Linked DNA regions of Chryseolinea soli. The protein of the gene in region 1 interacts with the protein of each later gene in a pairwise test. Links are inferred from orthologs where the notes say so. Each region holds a gene or a part of one and is shown on either strand. Other genes may lie near its edges.

Region 1 (6,818 bases):
AGGCGGTGCTGAATTTGACGCCATCATTAACAAAAAAGGTCCATTCTTTTTCTGGCCTTTGAAAGGCGGCAGTTTCCCGGTCTTTTTCATCTTCCGCATGGTGTTGTTCTTCGGCTTGTGGTACTGGTTCTTCTCTAAGATCCGCCAGAACATGATCTCCGAAGACCTGGAAGGCGGAACTTCCTGGTGGTATAAGAGCCGCGGTCTTTCCGCTTGGTTCCTTGTATTCTTCGGTGCCAGCTCCTCTATCGCAGCCTGGGATTGGGTCATGAGCATTGACACCCACTGGTTCAGCACGATGTTTGGCTGGTACGTATTCGCCAGCTGGTGGGTAACCGGTTTGGCCGTGATCACCCTCATCGCTGCACACTTGAAAAGCGCCGGCTATCTCAAGATCGTTAACGCAAACCATCTCCACGACCTGGGCAAGTTTGTGTTCGCCTTCTCCATCTTCTGGACCTACATCTGGTTTTCGCAATTCCTGCTGATCTACTACGCACACATCCCCGAAGAAACTGTGTACTTCGTGGAGCGGATGCGCAACAGCCCGTACAGCTGGATCTTCTACTTCAATATTATTGTTAATTTCGTGTTGCCGTTCCTGTTGTTCATGACGCGCGATGCGAAGCGCCACTTGTCTACACTGAAGCTGGTTTGCCCCATCGTCATCGTGGGTCACTGGTTCGACTTCTTCAACATGGTAACGCCCGGCGTTATGAAACACTCTGGAGGAATTGGCTTTGTGGAGATCGGTATGTTCATGGTCTTCGCCGCAGTGTTCCTGCTGGTCGTGCTGAATAGTCTGACGAAATTGCCGCTCTGGGGCAAAAACGATCCGATGTTACAAGAGAGTCTTCATCACCACATTTAATGTATAGAAACTGATATGATGAGTTTGATTATTATTCTTGGCGTTGTTCTCATTCTGGGGATCCTCTATATGATCTTCCGGGTAGGCAACCTGGTAAGCATTGCAAAAGGAGGTGTGGTTGACGAAAAGTCAAGTACGGCGAACAAAGTAAATGCAGCCCTTTTTATCGTTTTCATGGTGGGAAGCCTCGGCTTGTTCTTCTGGTATTCCTTCAGCCATTTTCACGAATACACTTTGCCCGTCGCTTCCGTACACGGAAAACACACCGACAACTTGTTCTGGATCACCATGTGGGTGACGGTGATCGCTTTTGTGATCATCAGCATCGTGATGTTCGTGTTCATCTACCAATATCAATACAAAGAAGGCCGCAAAGCCAAATATTTCCCCGACAACCACTACCTGGAGTTGGCGTGGACCATCATTCCGGCGATCGTGTTGGCCGTGCTGATCTTCACCGGTCTGCGCGCCTGGAACGACATCACAAGCCCCGCTTCGAAAGATGCGGAAGTGATCGAGCTCGTGGCGCAGCAATTTGCATGGACCGCCCGCTATCCCGGCGTGAAAGACAAAGAACTTGGAAAAGTAAGCTATAAACTGATCGACAACTTCGGTAACGAATTTGGTCTCGACCTCTCCGACAAGCATTCCTTCGACGATTTCAAATCGCTGGAACTCCACTTCCCCGTAGATCAGGAGATCCTGTTGAAGATCCGTGCCAAGGATGTACTGCACAGCGTGTTCCTGCCCCACTTCCGGGTGAAAATGGACGCCGTGCCCGGCATGCCTACCCAATTCAAATTCAAAGCCACCAAGACCACACAGGAAATGCGTGACGAGCTTGGCAACCCGAACTTTAATTACGAACTGGCGTGCACCGAAATTTGCGGACGCGGTCATTTCTCGATGAAAATGCCTGTTGTCGTAGAGAGTCAAGAGGCGTATGAGGCCTGGAAGGCAAAGCAAGAAACGTGGTTGAAACAAAACCCTGGCTACCTCGAAAAGGTACCGGCAGCATTGAAGGAAGCGGCGATGATCCAGGCAGGCATGCAGAAAGATCCCGGCGCAACAGTAGCGGAAGTAAAACAATAGGTTAAAAGATTTATCAAGACATGGCAACGACCGATATTCACCTCCACCAAGATGTTCACCATCACGATGATCATGAGGATCATGAGCACCATGAAGGTAATTTCTGGACCACATATATTTTTAGCCAAGACCATAAAGTAATTGCCAAGCAATTCCTGATCACGGGTATTTTCTGGGCCTTGCTGGGCGGTACACTCTCCGTGATCTTCCGTCTGCAACTCGGTTTCCCCGAAACAAACCTGGATTGGCTCAAGCCTGTTTTGGGCGGCTGGATTACTCCCGAAGGAAAACTGGACCCTGAATTCTACCTGGCGCTGGTGACGATGCACGGAACCATCATGGTGTTCTTCGTGCTCACAGCCGGTCTGAGCGGTACATTCTCGAACTTCCTCATTCCCCTGCAGATCGGTGCCCGCGATATGGCCTCCGGTTTCATGAACATGCTTTCCTACTGGTTCTTCTTCCTGTCGAGCGTGATCATGTTCATTTCGCTCTTCCTGGAAACGGGACCTGCCGCCGGCGGTTGGACCATCTATCCTCCGTTGAGCGCATTGCCCCAAGCCATTAAAGGCTCGGGTCTGGGGATGACCATGTGGCTGGTAGCGATGGTGTTCTTCATTGTGAGCTCGCTCCTGGGAAGTATCAACTACATTACGACGGTTATCAACATGCGCACAAAAGGTATGTCCTTCACGCGCATGCCACTCACGATTTGGGCGTTCTTCTTTACGGCCATCATCGGTATCCTTTCATTCCCTGTATTGTTTGCCGCTGCCTTGTTGCTGGTTTTCGACCGCAGCTTTGGCACGAGCTTCTACCTGTCGGATATTTATATCGGCGGCGAAGCGTTGGCACACGAGGGCGGTAGCCCCATCCTGTTCCAGCACTTGTTCTGGTTCCTGGGTCACCCCGAAGTATACATCGTATTGTTGCCGGCGCTCGGTCTTTCTTCAGAGATCATCGCCACCAACTCGCGCAAGCCTATCTTCGGCTACAAAGCCATGATCGGTTCCATGCTCTTCATCGCCATCCTGTCGTTCATCGTGTGGGCTCACCACATGTTTGTAACGGGTATGAACCCTTTCCTCGGTTCCATCTTCATGTTGCTCACGCTGATCATTGCCGTGCCTTCTGCGGTGAAGATCTTCAACTATGTGACCACGCTGTGGAAAGGTAATATCCACTTCACGCCAGGCATGCTGTTCTCTATCGGTTTGGTGTCGTTCTTCCTCACGGGCGGTATCACCGGTATTTTCCTTGGCAACTCGGCCATCGACATTCAATTGCACGATACGTACTTCGTCGTAGCCCACTTCCACTTGGTAATGGGTAGCGCGTCGTTCTTCGGGATGATGGCGGGTGTGTACCACTGGTTCCCGAAATTCTTTGGCAGAATGGTGAACCCTACGCTGGGCTACATCCACTTCTGGCTGACCTTCGTGGGTGTGTACATGGTGTTCTTCCCCATGCACTACATCGGTATCGCCGGTTTCCCCCGTCGTTACTATTCCTGGACAAACTTTGAAACGTTCAGCGGCTTTGCCGACCTGAACATGCTGGTGAGCGTGGCCGCGATCATTACGCTGGGCGCCCAGTTCATCTTCTTGTTCAACTTCTTCTATAGCATATTCCGCGGCAGACTGGCCCCCGCCAACCCTTGGGATTCCACGACGCTGGAATGGACCACACCGCGCAATCCCGGTCACGGCAACTGGGTGGGAGAGATCCCGTCCGTATACCGCTGGCCCTACGACTATAGCAAGCCGGGTGCGAAGGAAGACTACATCCCTCAAAATATCCCGTACTCCGAAACACCGGAATCCAACTTGCCGCACGAAAATGATCTCATCAAACTGGAGACTTTGAACGGCGACGGATCTATTGTGGTGGAAGGAAGCAAGCACTAATTGACGACACACGATCTTCGGTTCAAGGTTCAAAGTGACGGACTTCTCCCCACTTTGAACCTTGATTTTTTAGAGCATATCCGCTCGCATTTTATGGCACAGGGGAAATTATTATGAGATCATTTCGCAGGCTCACCCTCTCAACGCTTATTGCCGTGTACGTGCTCATCCTCGTAGGAGGCATTGTGCGCAGCACCGGCTCTGGCATGGGTTGTCCTGACTGGCCGAAATGCTTTGGCAACTGGGTGCCCCCCACCTCGGTTTCCCAATTGCCCCCGGACTACAAAGAAATCTACGCCGCCCACCGCGACAAAAAGAATAAGCGCTTTGCGAAGTATTTATCGGCCGTAGGCATGGACGCCACGGCAGCGGGTATCCTCAACGATCCCGGGGTGCTGCACGAAAATGATTTCAATCCCGTAAAGACCTGGATCGAATATGTGAACCGTATCGTGGGGGTTATCATCGGCTTTCTCATCTTCGCGGTTTTCGTGGTTTCGCTGGGCTATTGGAAAAGCGAACGCAGGTTCACCGTGGTGGCGTTTCTAACGTTTGTGCTGGTCGGTTTCCAAGGGTGGCTGGGATCGTTCGTTGTGTCCAGCAACCTCACGCCGTGGACCATTACAGTACACATGTTCCTGGCCCTGCTCATCGTAGCTTTGTTGGTATACCTCGTAGACCAGAGCAGCTACCGCCCCGAGATCAATTCGTCCATAGGCTTCTGGTGGCTGGTGGCCTCGATGGCCGTGTTGCTGGTGCAGATCCTATTGGGCACACAGGTGCGGGAAGCGATCGATCGCGTGTCGCAAGTAGTGGTGCGCGAGGCATGGATCGCCAACCTGGGAGGAGAGTTCATTATTCACCGTTCCTTCTCGTGGATTGTGCTGATCATGCATGTGGGATTAATCCTGAGATTGCGTAAAACTGAGGGGGCAAAAACTTTTACCCTTGCCCTAATCCTGCTAATTTTGGGGACCATTTTAACGGGTTTGAGCATGGCCTATTTCGCTGTGCCGCCGTTCCTCCAGCCGGTGCACCTGCTGTTTGCGACAGTCACTTTCGGAACACAGTTTTTGTTCTTGCTGAAAATGAATAGAAAAGAAGAGCCTGCATTGGCATAGCCTATGATAGTCGGACAAATCGATCAGCTAACCGGAATCAACTTCGTGCTCGCGAAAGCGAAAGCGTACTGGGAATTGTTGAAATTCCGGCTCTCGTTCCTCGTGGCATTCTCCTGCGCGTTTGGATTCGTGCTGGCCTCACGTGAGATCAACTGGCTCACCTTCTGCATGCTGTTCCTCGGCGGATTCCTGCTGTCGGGTGCCTCGGGCATCATCAACCAAATTATTGAGAAAGACCTGGACGTGTTGATGGGCCGGACCATGAACCGCCCGTTGCCAACGCACCGCGTATCGGTAAACGAAGCCATCCTGGTGGCGGCTATCTGTACCGTGGCGAGCGTAAATATCCTCTGGAAATTCACCAACCCGCTGACCACCGGTTTGTCGGTGTTGTCGATGATCCTCTACGGTTTTGTCTACACACCCTTGAAAAGGGTAGGCCCCGTAGCCGTTTTTGTGGGCGCCATTCCCGGAGCCCTGCCGCCACTGTTAGGCTGGACGGCCGCCACGGGAATCATCTCGCATGAAGCACTGATCATTTTCGGCATCCAATTCATCTGGCAGTTCCCCCACTTCTGGGCCATTGCCTGGGTGGCCGACGAGGACTATAAAAAGGCGGGCTTCAAACTGCTGCCCTCTGGCGGACAAAAGGATTTGAACACCGCGGTGCAGATCATGATCTACACCATGTTCCTCATCCCGATGGGATTGTTGCCGGCCACCTTTGGCATCACGGGCATCAACTCTGCGATCGTGGCAACGCTTTGTGGAGTGGCATTTTTTGCATTGACATTTTCATTGATGAAATCGGGCGACCGGAAGTCGGCGCTGAAGATCATGTTTGCATCGTTCTTGTATTTGCCCATTGTGCAGATCGCGTATGTGTTGGACAAGATTTGATGTAGTGAAGGAAGAATTAATAAAGTGACAGGAAGGAAGCTTGTTGGTGAAGAACACCAACAAGGGCGAGGGTTGATAAAGAATGAAGCGTATGGCATTGGATATAAAGATCGTTGAAGAAGCACAGAAGCCCTTGGGGATGAACCCCAAGAAATTTGGGCTGTGGCTGTTCATGGGAAGCGTGATCATGGTTTTCGCAGCCTGGACCAGCGCCTACCTGGTGCGTCGTGCCGACGGTAACTGGAGAGTGTTTGAATTGCCGAGCTTGTTTTGGATCACCTCGGTCATTATCCTGGTCAGCAGCGGCACCATGCATTGGGCCTATTTGTCGGCGAAAAGGGACAACCTGGAGCAGACCAAGCTGGCCATCAGCATCACCAGCCTGCTGGGGGTGGCGTTTTTGATTGGGCAGTTCCTGGCCTGGGGGCAGATGGTAGAGCATAACGTGCATTTTGTGGGGAATCCGTCCGGGTCTTTCGTGTATGTGATCTCCTGGATGCACGGGTTGCACATCGTGAGCGGGGTAGTATTTCTGCTCATCGTGCTCGTGGCCACTTTCCAGTATAAAGTGCACTCAAAAAGGATGTCGCAGATGGAAATGTGTGCCACATACTGGCATTTTTTGGATGCCCTTTGGCTATATTTGTTTGTTTTTCTATTATTGAACCGCTAATAAAAAGGCTGTTTTTTGACGATATTCGCACACTCACCCACACCCTCATTTAAACGCGTAACCTATATAACGTATACCAATTAATACTATGGCAAGTACAGCAGCAGCAGCTCACGGCGAGAGCACATGGGACGGTGGATCCTCACCGATGGGAGCCAGCTATGGCAAACTCATGATGTGGTTCTTTTTAATGTCCGATGCTTTTACTTTCTCCGCATTGCTCATCACCTATGGCCTGGTGCGTTCTTCGCATC
Region 2 (6,840 bases), 2.5 Mb from region 1 along the record:
CGCACATCTATGAAGAGGAGGACACGCTTTTCAGCTACATCCAGGCGCTGGAACGCGCAGCAAAAGGCCGCTACCTGCCCACGAAATTGTATTACCTGATGGAGAAAAATTCCGTCCAAAAATTCGCCATGGAACACGAAGCCCACGACGACGAAATGGAAGGCATCCGCAACATCACAAAAGATTATACCCTCACGCCCCAGGCGCCGTTGCACGTAAAAGTTTTATACAACGAATTGAAAGGCTTCGAAAAAAGCCTCATCACCCACGCCCGCATCGAAAACGAAATCCTCTTCCCCAAGGCCATGGCCCTGGAAAGCAAAGTGAAGACCACCTTCTTCGAAAAAGCCAAGCTGAATTAACGACACGTCAACAGTTTCACGTCCCGACAAAAAACGTCTCCCGCGAATTGCGGCAAAATATTCTGTGGCTCATCCGTAAAACAACTGCGGTAAAACTTTCGTCGAAAAACATATTGGCGCACGCATCTCCAACGTTGTAGTTCCGTTCCTTAACCTACTATGCGAAAGATCATTCTGAACCTGGCCGTCAGCCTCGACGGCTTTATTGCCGGCCCCAACGGCGAATACGACTGGTGCTTTGCCGACGCCGACTACGGCATGACCAACTTCCTCAACAGCATCGACGCCGTGGTCATGGGCGGCAAATCGTACCGGCTTCTTCTGCAGTATGGCGCACCCTATCCGGAATATACGAACTACGTTTTCACACGCACCGAAAAATCAACACCGTATGCAAACGTGGTGTTCACCCGTGACGACATTGCTGAGTTTGTTGAAGCACTGAAAGAAAAAGAAGGGAAGAGCATTTGGTTGTTTGGTGGCGCGGAAATCATCCATCCTTTGCTGGAGAATGATTTGGTGGACGAACTGATGCTGTCGGTGCACCCGGTGCTGTTAGGCGATGGGTTGCCTTTGTTCCGGAAGTTAAATGAGCGGAAGGCTTTTAAGTTGATGGATAGTATTACATATCCTTCGGGGCTGGTGCAGCTGTATTATAAGAAGTGACTCTCATGTCGCGGGCACGATTTTTTTTAAAGAACTACGCTTAGATTCAAGACATCCAGAGTTTCGAGTGCGGCTTCATGTAGAACAAGACCTGGCAAACACCGATAGGCCGCTGGTCCCATCAAATGCTGCCTGATCCAATTGTGCTGTCCACGGGGTTCCTTGAAATCGTGCGAAGCCAGAGGAGGGGCGTGCCTGCGGAACGACGTGCTTTTGCTGATCGGCCAGAAGCACTTCACAAGTTTTGTTGTAGCTTGCCACCTCAACACACTTCTCAATGGGCAGGGTTCTCGCAATCGACTATGGCACTAAGCGCACCGGCATTGCTGTGACGGATCCCTTGCGCATTATTGCCACGCCGCTGGAGACCGTTGCATCGGCAGGCCTGTTGACTTTTTTAGTTGACTACGCAAAAAAAGAAACCGTCGACGAGTTTGTCGTCGGCATGCCCAAGACCCTTTTGAACGAAGACTCGGCCATTGCGCCGCTGGTACGGAAATTTGTGGAGACGTTGAAAAAAACTTTCCCCGACAAGGCCGTCCACCTGGCCGACGAGCGTTTTACAAGCAGCATGGCCATGCGCGCCATGATCGACGGGGGGATGAAGAAAAAGGACCGCCAGCAAAAGGGCAACGTCGACAAGATCAGTGCCACCATCATCCTGCAATCCTTCCTGGAAGCAAAACGCTAGTCTCCTCCTCCGTTTCAGGCCCGGTCCCGGAAAAGATTTTGCTCCAAAAGTATCTTCGTGGGCGAGAAAGAATTAATTGTGTGTTATTACCTTTGCGCCATGATCTATCCTATTATCATGTACGGCGATCCAGTGCTGCGTCAGCGGGCGAGCAACCTGGAACACGGCACGGACGTGCACCAGTTGATTGAAGACATGTTTGAAACCATGCACAATGCCAGTGGCATCGGGCTGGCCGCGCCACAGATCGGAAAAAGTATCCGGCTGTTTGTGGTCGATGGCACCATCATAGACGACGAGCCGGCCATGGCCGACTTCAAAAAGGTTTTCATCAACCCGGTGATGGTGGAAGAAGCCGGCGAACCGTGGGAATATGAAGAAGGCTGTCTCAGCATTCCAAACATCCGCGAAAAAGTATCCCGCAAGGAAAACCTCATCATCAAATACTACGACGCCGACTGGGTGCTCCATGAAGAGCACTACGACGGCATGAAGGCCCGCATCATCCAGCACGAATACGACCACATCGAAGGAAAAATGTTCGTCGATTACCTGACACCATTAAAGAAGCGACTGCTGAAGGGAAAGCTGGCCGATATCTCCAAAGGCAAAGTGGACACAGAGTACCGGATCGCCGCGCCCTTGAAAAAATAATGCCGTGGCAACCTCTCCGCTGCCCATGAATATTCCCTCGCGCTTACCCGACGTTGGCACCTCCATCTTCACTGTCATGTCGAAGATGGCGCTGGACTACGGTGCCATCAACCTGTCGCAAGGCTTCCCCGATTTCAGCATCGACCGCACGATCATCGAGCTGGTGCATCGCTACATGGTGGAAGACCACAATCAATATGCCCCCATGCCCGGGGCCGTGGCGTTGCGCAACGCCATTGCCGGGGTGATCGGCCGCACGTATGGACGTACCGTTGATCCCGAAACCGAGATCACCGTTACGCCCGGCGCCACGGAAGCCATCTTCTCCATCATTGCCGCTTTCATCACCACGGGCGACGAAGTTTTGTTGTTCGATCCGTCGTATGATTCCTACAACCCGGCCGTCCGCTTGAACGGAGGCATCCCGGTGCACCTCCACATGCGCCAGCCCGACTTCTCCATCGATTGGGCCGAGGTACGGCAAAAGATCACGTCGCGCACCCGCATGATCATGATCAACACACCGCACAATCCCACCGGCGCGGTGTTGTCCGAGGCCGACCTGCGCGAGCTGGAGCGCATCGCCTTGCAACACCATCTGCTCGTGTTGAGCGATGAGGTTTATGAACGACTCATCTATGACGGCACGCCACACCAAAGTGTGTTGCGCTATCCCGGGCTGGCCGCACAAAGTCTCGCCGTGTTTTCGTTTGGCAAGACCTTCCACGCTACCGGCTGGAAAGTGGGCTATGCAGTGGGACCGGCGGCGCTCATGAAGGAGGTGCGCAAGGCTCATCAGTTTATTGCCTTTTCGGTGAACACCCCGGTGCAACTGGCGTTGGCGGAGTACCTGCAAACACCGGATCACTACGAACGACTGGGTGACTTCTATCAGCAAAAGCGCGATTTCTTCCTGGAACAAATCAAGGGTTCGTCCTTTGAGCCGCGACCCTGCAAAGGATCATATTTTCAATTGGTCTCCTACCGCGGCATCTCCTCACAGCCCGACGTGGCCATGGCCGAGGAGCTGACGCAGAAATTTAAGGTGGCGGCCATCCCGGTCTCCGTTTTCTACCAGGATAAGACCGACAACCGGCTGCTGCGTTTTTGTTTTGCTAAAAAGGAAGAGACGCTGGCTAAGGCCTGCGAAATTCTCCGGAAACTTTAGGCCGTCCCGGAAACGGAACCGATCTTCCAACAGCTCGGAGCATAAAAAAATAAAAAGGCCCGAAAACGTGGCTGTCCGCCGATTTTAAACGCTTTCTATGCGACGGCCAAAAAGCGCTTCGCATTTCCCGCGGCATTTGTTTTCTTTGCGGTCCGGATAATTTTACACCTGCCATGCACGACTTAAAAATCACCTTAATTCAGTCGGATATTCACTGGGAAGACGTCGACGCCAATTTGTCGTCGTTCGAGGAGAAGATCTGGCAGATCAGTGGCTCGACGGACGTGATCGTGCTCCCGGAAATGTTCACGACCGGATTCACGATGTCGGCACAGAAATATGCCGAACACATGAACATGCGCACCTTCAAATGGATGAAGCAGATGGCCGATCAAACCGGCGCGCTCATCCTGGGCAGCTATATTGTGACGGTCCACGACCGCTATTACAACCGTTTGCTGTGGATGGAGCCGGGCGGAAATTTTAAGACTTACGACAAGCGCCACCTTTTCCGGATGGCCAACGAACATAAAACCTATGCGCCCGGCGAGAGCCTCCTCATCGGCACCTGGCGCGGTTGGAGGATCTGCCCCCTGGTTTGCTACGACCTGCGCTTCCCGGTGTGGAGCCGCAACAAGTGGGACCTCACTTCGAAAAGGCTTTCCTATGATGCGGCCATCTACGTGGCCAACTGGCCCATTACCCGCATCGATGCTTGGGATACGCTCTTAAAAGCCCGCGCCATTGAAAACCTAAGCTACATCGTGGGCGTGAACCGCATCGGCCAGGACGGCCAGGGCATTGAATATAACGGCCACTCGTCGGTGATCGGTCCCAAAGGCGACACGATCTATACCAACGAAGGCATGGAAGCCATCCGCACAACCGAACTCAGCGCCAACGCACTCCAGGCGTTCCGCGACCGCTTCCCGGCGTTCATGGACGCCGATGATTTCACGATCGAGTTTGAGGAATACGAAGAGTCGGATTATCTCCCCGGATAATCTCCCGCGGGCTTGAGGGGAAGGACCGGAAATTTCTCGGGGCTGTTTTCTATTTCGTTGCGCAACGCCTACTTTTGCACCTCGATTTGTAAACGCTTTAATCTCATAAACTTCCATGTCCAGCCGCAAGATCACCCGCGCCCTCATTTCTGTTTTCTATAAAGACAATCTGGAACCCATCGTTCACACGCTGGCCAAGCAAGGCGTGGAGTTTGTGTCGACCGGGGGCACGCAGGAATTTATTGAGAAGCTCGGCTACCCGGTGGTGCCGGTGGAGAAACTCACGGGCTATCCCTCCATTTTTGGGGGTCGCGTGAAGACCCTACACCCCGCCGTTTTTGGAGGAATCCTTTACCGGCGTGAAGATTCGGGTGATCTGAAACAGGCCCAGGAATTCAACATTGCGCCCTTGGACCTTGTCATCGTGGACTTATATCCCTTTGAAGAAACGGTGGCCAAAGGGGGTAGTGAAGAAGATATTATTGAGAAGATCGATATCGGCGGCATTTCGCTGATCCGCGGCGCGGCCAAAAATTTCCAGGATGTGCTCATCGTCTCGTCGCGCAAGCACTACGGCGCCTTGCTGAATCTGCTGCAGTCAGGCAACGGCACGACCTCGCTGGCGGAGCGGAAAAAGTTTGCCGCCATGGCCTTCGACGTCACATCGCACTATGACACGGCCATCTTCAACTACTTCAACCAGGAATTCCAATTCCCCGGTTTCAAGAAGAGCATCCCCGACGGGCGCACCCTCCGCTACGGCGAGAACCCCCACCAGCGGGGGACCTTCTATGGTGATCTCGACGGTTTGTTCGAGCAATTGAATGGCAAAGAGCTCTCCTATAACAATCTTGTCGACGTAGACGCCGCCGTGAACCTGGTGAAGGAATTCGATGGCGAGACCGCGTTTGTCATCATCAAACACACCAATGCTTGTGGTGTGGCGGTAGCCCCCACGGTAAAGGAAGCCTATCTGAAAGCCTTCCAGGCCGACACCCTTTCTGCTTTTGGTGGTGTGCTGGCCACGAACAAGAAGATCGACCTGGCCTCCGCCGAGGAGATCAACAAACTTTTCTTCGAGATCCTCATCGCCCCGGCATACGACGAGGACGCCTTGGCCTTGTTGAAATCGAAAAAGAACCGGATGCTCCTGCTGCAAAAACAGTCGCTGAAGGAAACCATTCAATATAAGAGCATCCTCAACGGCGTGATCGAGCAAGACCTCGACCTAAAGACCGACGCCAAGGAAGATCTGAAGGTTGTGACGAAGCGTGTACCGAGCGCCCAGGAGGTAGACGCCCTGTTGTTTGCCAGCAAGATCTGCAAACACACCAAGTCCAACACGATCATCCTGGCAGTTGACGGACAACTTGTCGCCAGTGGCGTGGGGCAGACCTCGCGCGTGGACGCTTTGAAGCAAGCGATCGAGAAGGCGGCCGCGTTTGGCTTCGCGCTCAACGGTGCGGTGATGGCTTCGGATGCTTTCTTCCCTTTCCCGGATTGTGTGGAAATTGCTCAACAACATGGGATCAGGGCGGTCATTCAACCCGGGGGTTCGGTGAAGGATCAGGATTCTATTGCCTTTTGTGACCAACACGAAATGGCCATGGTCTTCACCGGCATCCGACACTTCAAACACTAATAATGTTGTAGTTGTTGATTACTTCTTCGAGTGTAAGTTCCGAGCGATAAATTATTTTTACTGGCGCTAAAAAACTTACATTTTTGAAGCGTAAATCTTTAATTTGGTAAATTAAATGCAATTTTGCGTTTTACCCTCCAGTATATCAGGCGTTCACTACTTTTAACAATAGGCAAAAGACATACATGGCATTTTTTGACTTCTTCACCAGCGATATTGCGATAGACCTGGGCACTGCAAACACCCTGATTATCTACAAAGATAAGATCGTAGTCGATGAGCCCTCCATCATCGCGCTCGACAAAGTGAATACGAAAGTTCTGGCCATCGGCCGGGAGGCTATGCAAATGCATGAAAAGACCCACGATCACATCAAGACCATCCGCCCCTTGAAAGAAGGCGTGATTGCCGACTTCCAGGCAGCCGAGATGATGATCCGCGGTCTCATCAAAATGATCGACACGGGCAAACGCCTGTTCCCACCGTCATACCGCATGGTGATCTGTATTCCCTCGGGCATCACCGAAGTGGAGAAGCGCGCCGTGCGCGACTCGGCCGAACATGCCGGCGCCAAGGAAGTATATATGATCTATGAACCCATTGCTGCCGCCATCGGCACGGGCATCGATATCGAGCAACCCATCGGCAATATG

What was found.
Region 2: the proteins of D4L85_RS20105 (region 1) and D4L85_RS09850 interact in binary tests that used the Escherichia coli proteins (3 or more experiments, as listed by UniProt). The link is inferred for Chryseolinea soli from one-to-one orthologs.

What each region holds. Positions count from the first base shown.
Region 1 is NZ_CP032382.1:4,723,992-4,730,809, forward strand. The notes cover bases 1,512-4,426. They hold D4L85_RS20105 (cytochrome c oxidase subunit I), read left to right. Parts: upstream 1,512-1,983; coding sequence 1,984-3,870; downstream 3,871-4,426. Other genes in these bases: D4L85_RS20100 (cytochrome c oxidase subunit II), read left to right, coding at 1,512-1,963; D4L85_RS20110 (COX15/CtaA family protein), read left to right, coding at 3,984-4,426. In the rest of the region: D4L85_RS20095 (quinol:cytochrome C oxidoreductase), read left to right, coding at 1-871; more of D4L85_RS20100, read left to right, coding at 887-1,511; more of D4L85_RS20110, read left to right, coding at 4,427-4,991; cyoE (heme o synthase), read left to right, coding at 4,995-5,891; D4L85_RS20120 (cytochrome c oxidase subunit 3), read left to right, coding at 5,983-6,564; D4L85_RS20125 (cytochrome c oxidase subunit 3), read left to right, coding at 6,653-6,818. UniProt on the Escherichia coli protein: Cytochrome bo(3) ubiquinol oxidase is the terminal enzyme in the aerobic respiratory chain of E.coli that predominates when cells are grown at high aeration.
Region 2 is NZ_CP032382.1:2,265,653-2,272,492, reverse strand. Bases 1,523-4,459 are described here. They hold D4L85_RS09850 (methionine aminotransferase), read left to right. Parts: upstream 1,523-2,377; coding sequence 2,378-3,541; downstream 3,542-4,459. Other genes in these bases: D4L85_RS09845 (amidohydrolase), read left to right, coding at 3,715-4,459; def (peptide deformylase), read left to right, coding at 1,819-2,373; ruvX (Holliday junction resolvase RuvX), read left to right, coding at 1,523-1,719. Outside these bases: D4L85_RS09870 (hemerythrin domain-containing protein), read left to right, coding at 1-362; D4L85_RS09865 (dihydrofolate reductase family protein), read left to right, coding at 522-1,028; more of ruvX, read left to right, coding at 1,306-1,522; more of D4L85_RS09845, read left to right, coding at 4,460-4,545; purH (bifunctional phosphoribosylaminoimidazolecarboxamide formyltransferase/IMP cyclohydrolase), read left to right, coding at 4,661-6,187; D4L85_RS09835 (rod shape-determining protein), read left to right, coding at 6,373-6,840. UniProt on the Escherichia coli protein: Shows aminotransferase activity with methionine and histidine as substrates, and to a lesser extent also with phenylalanine.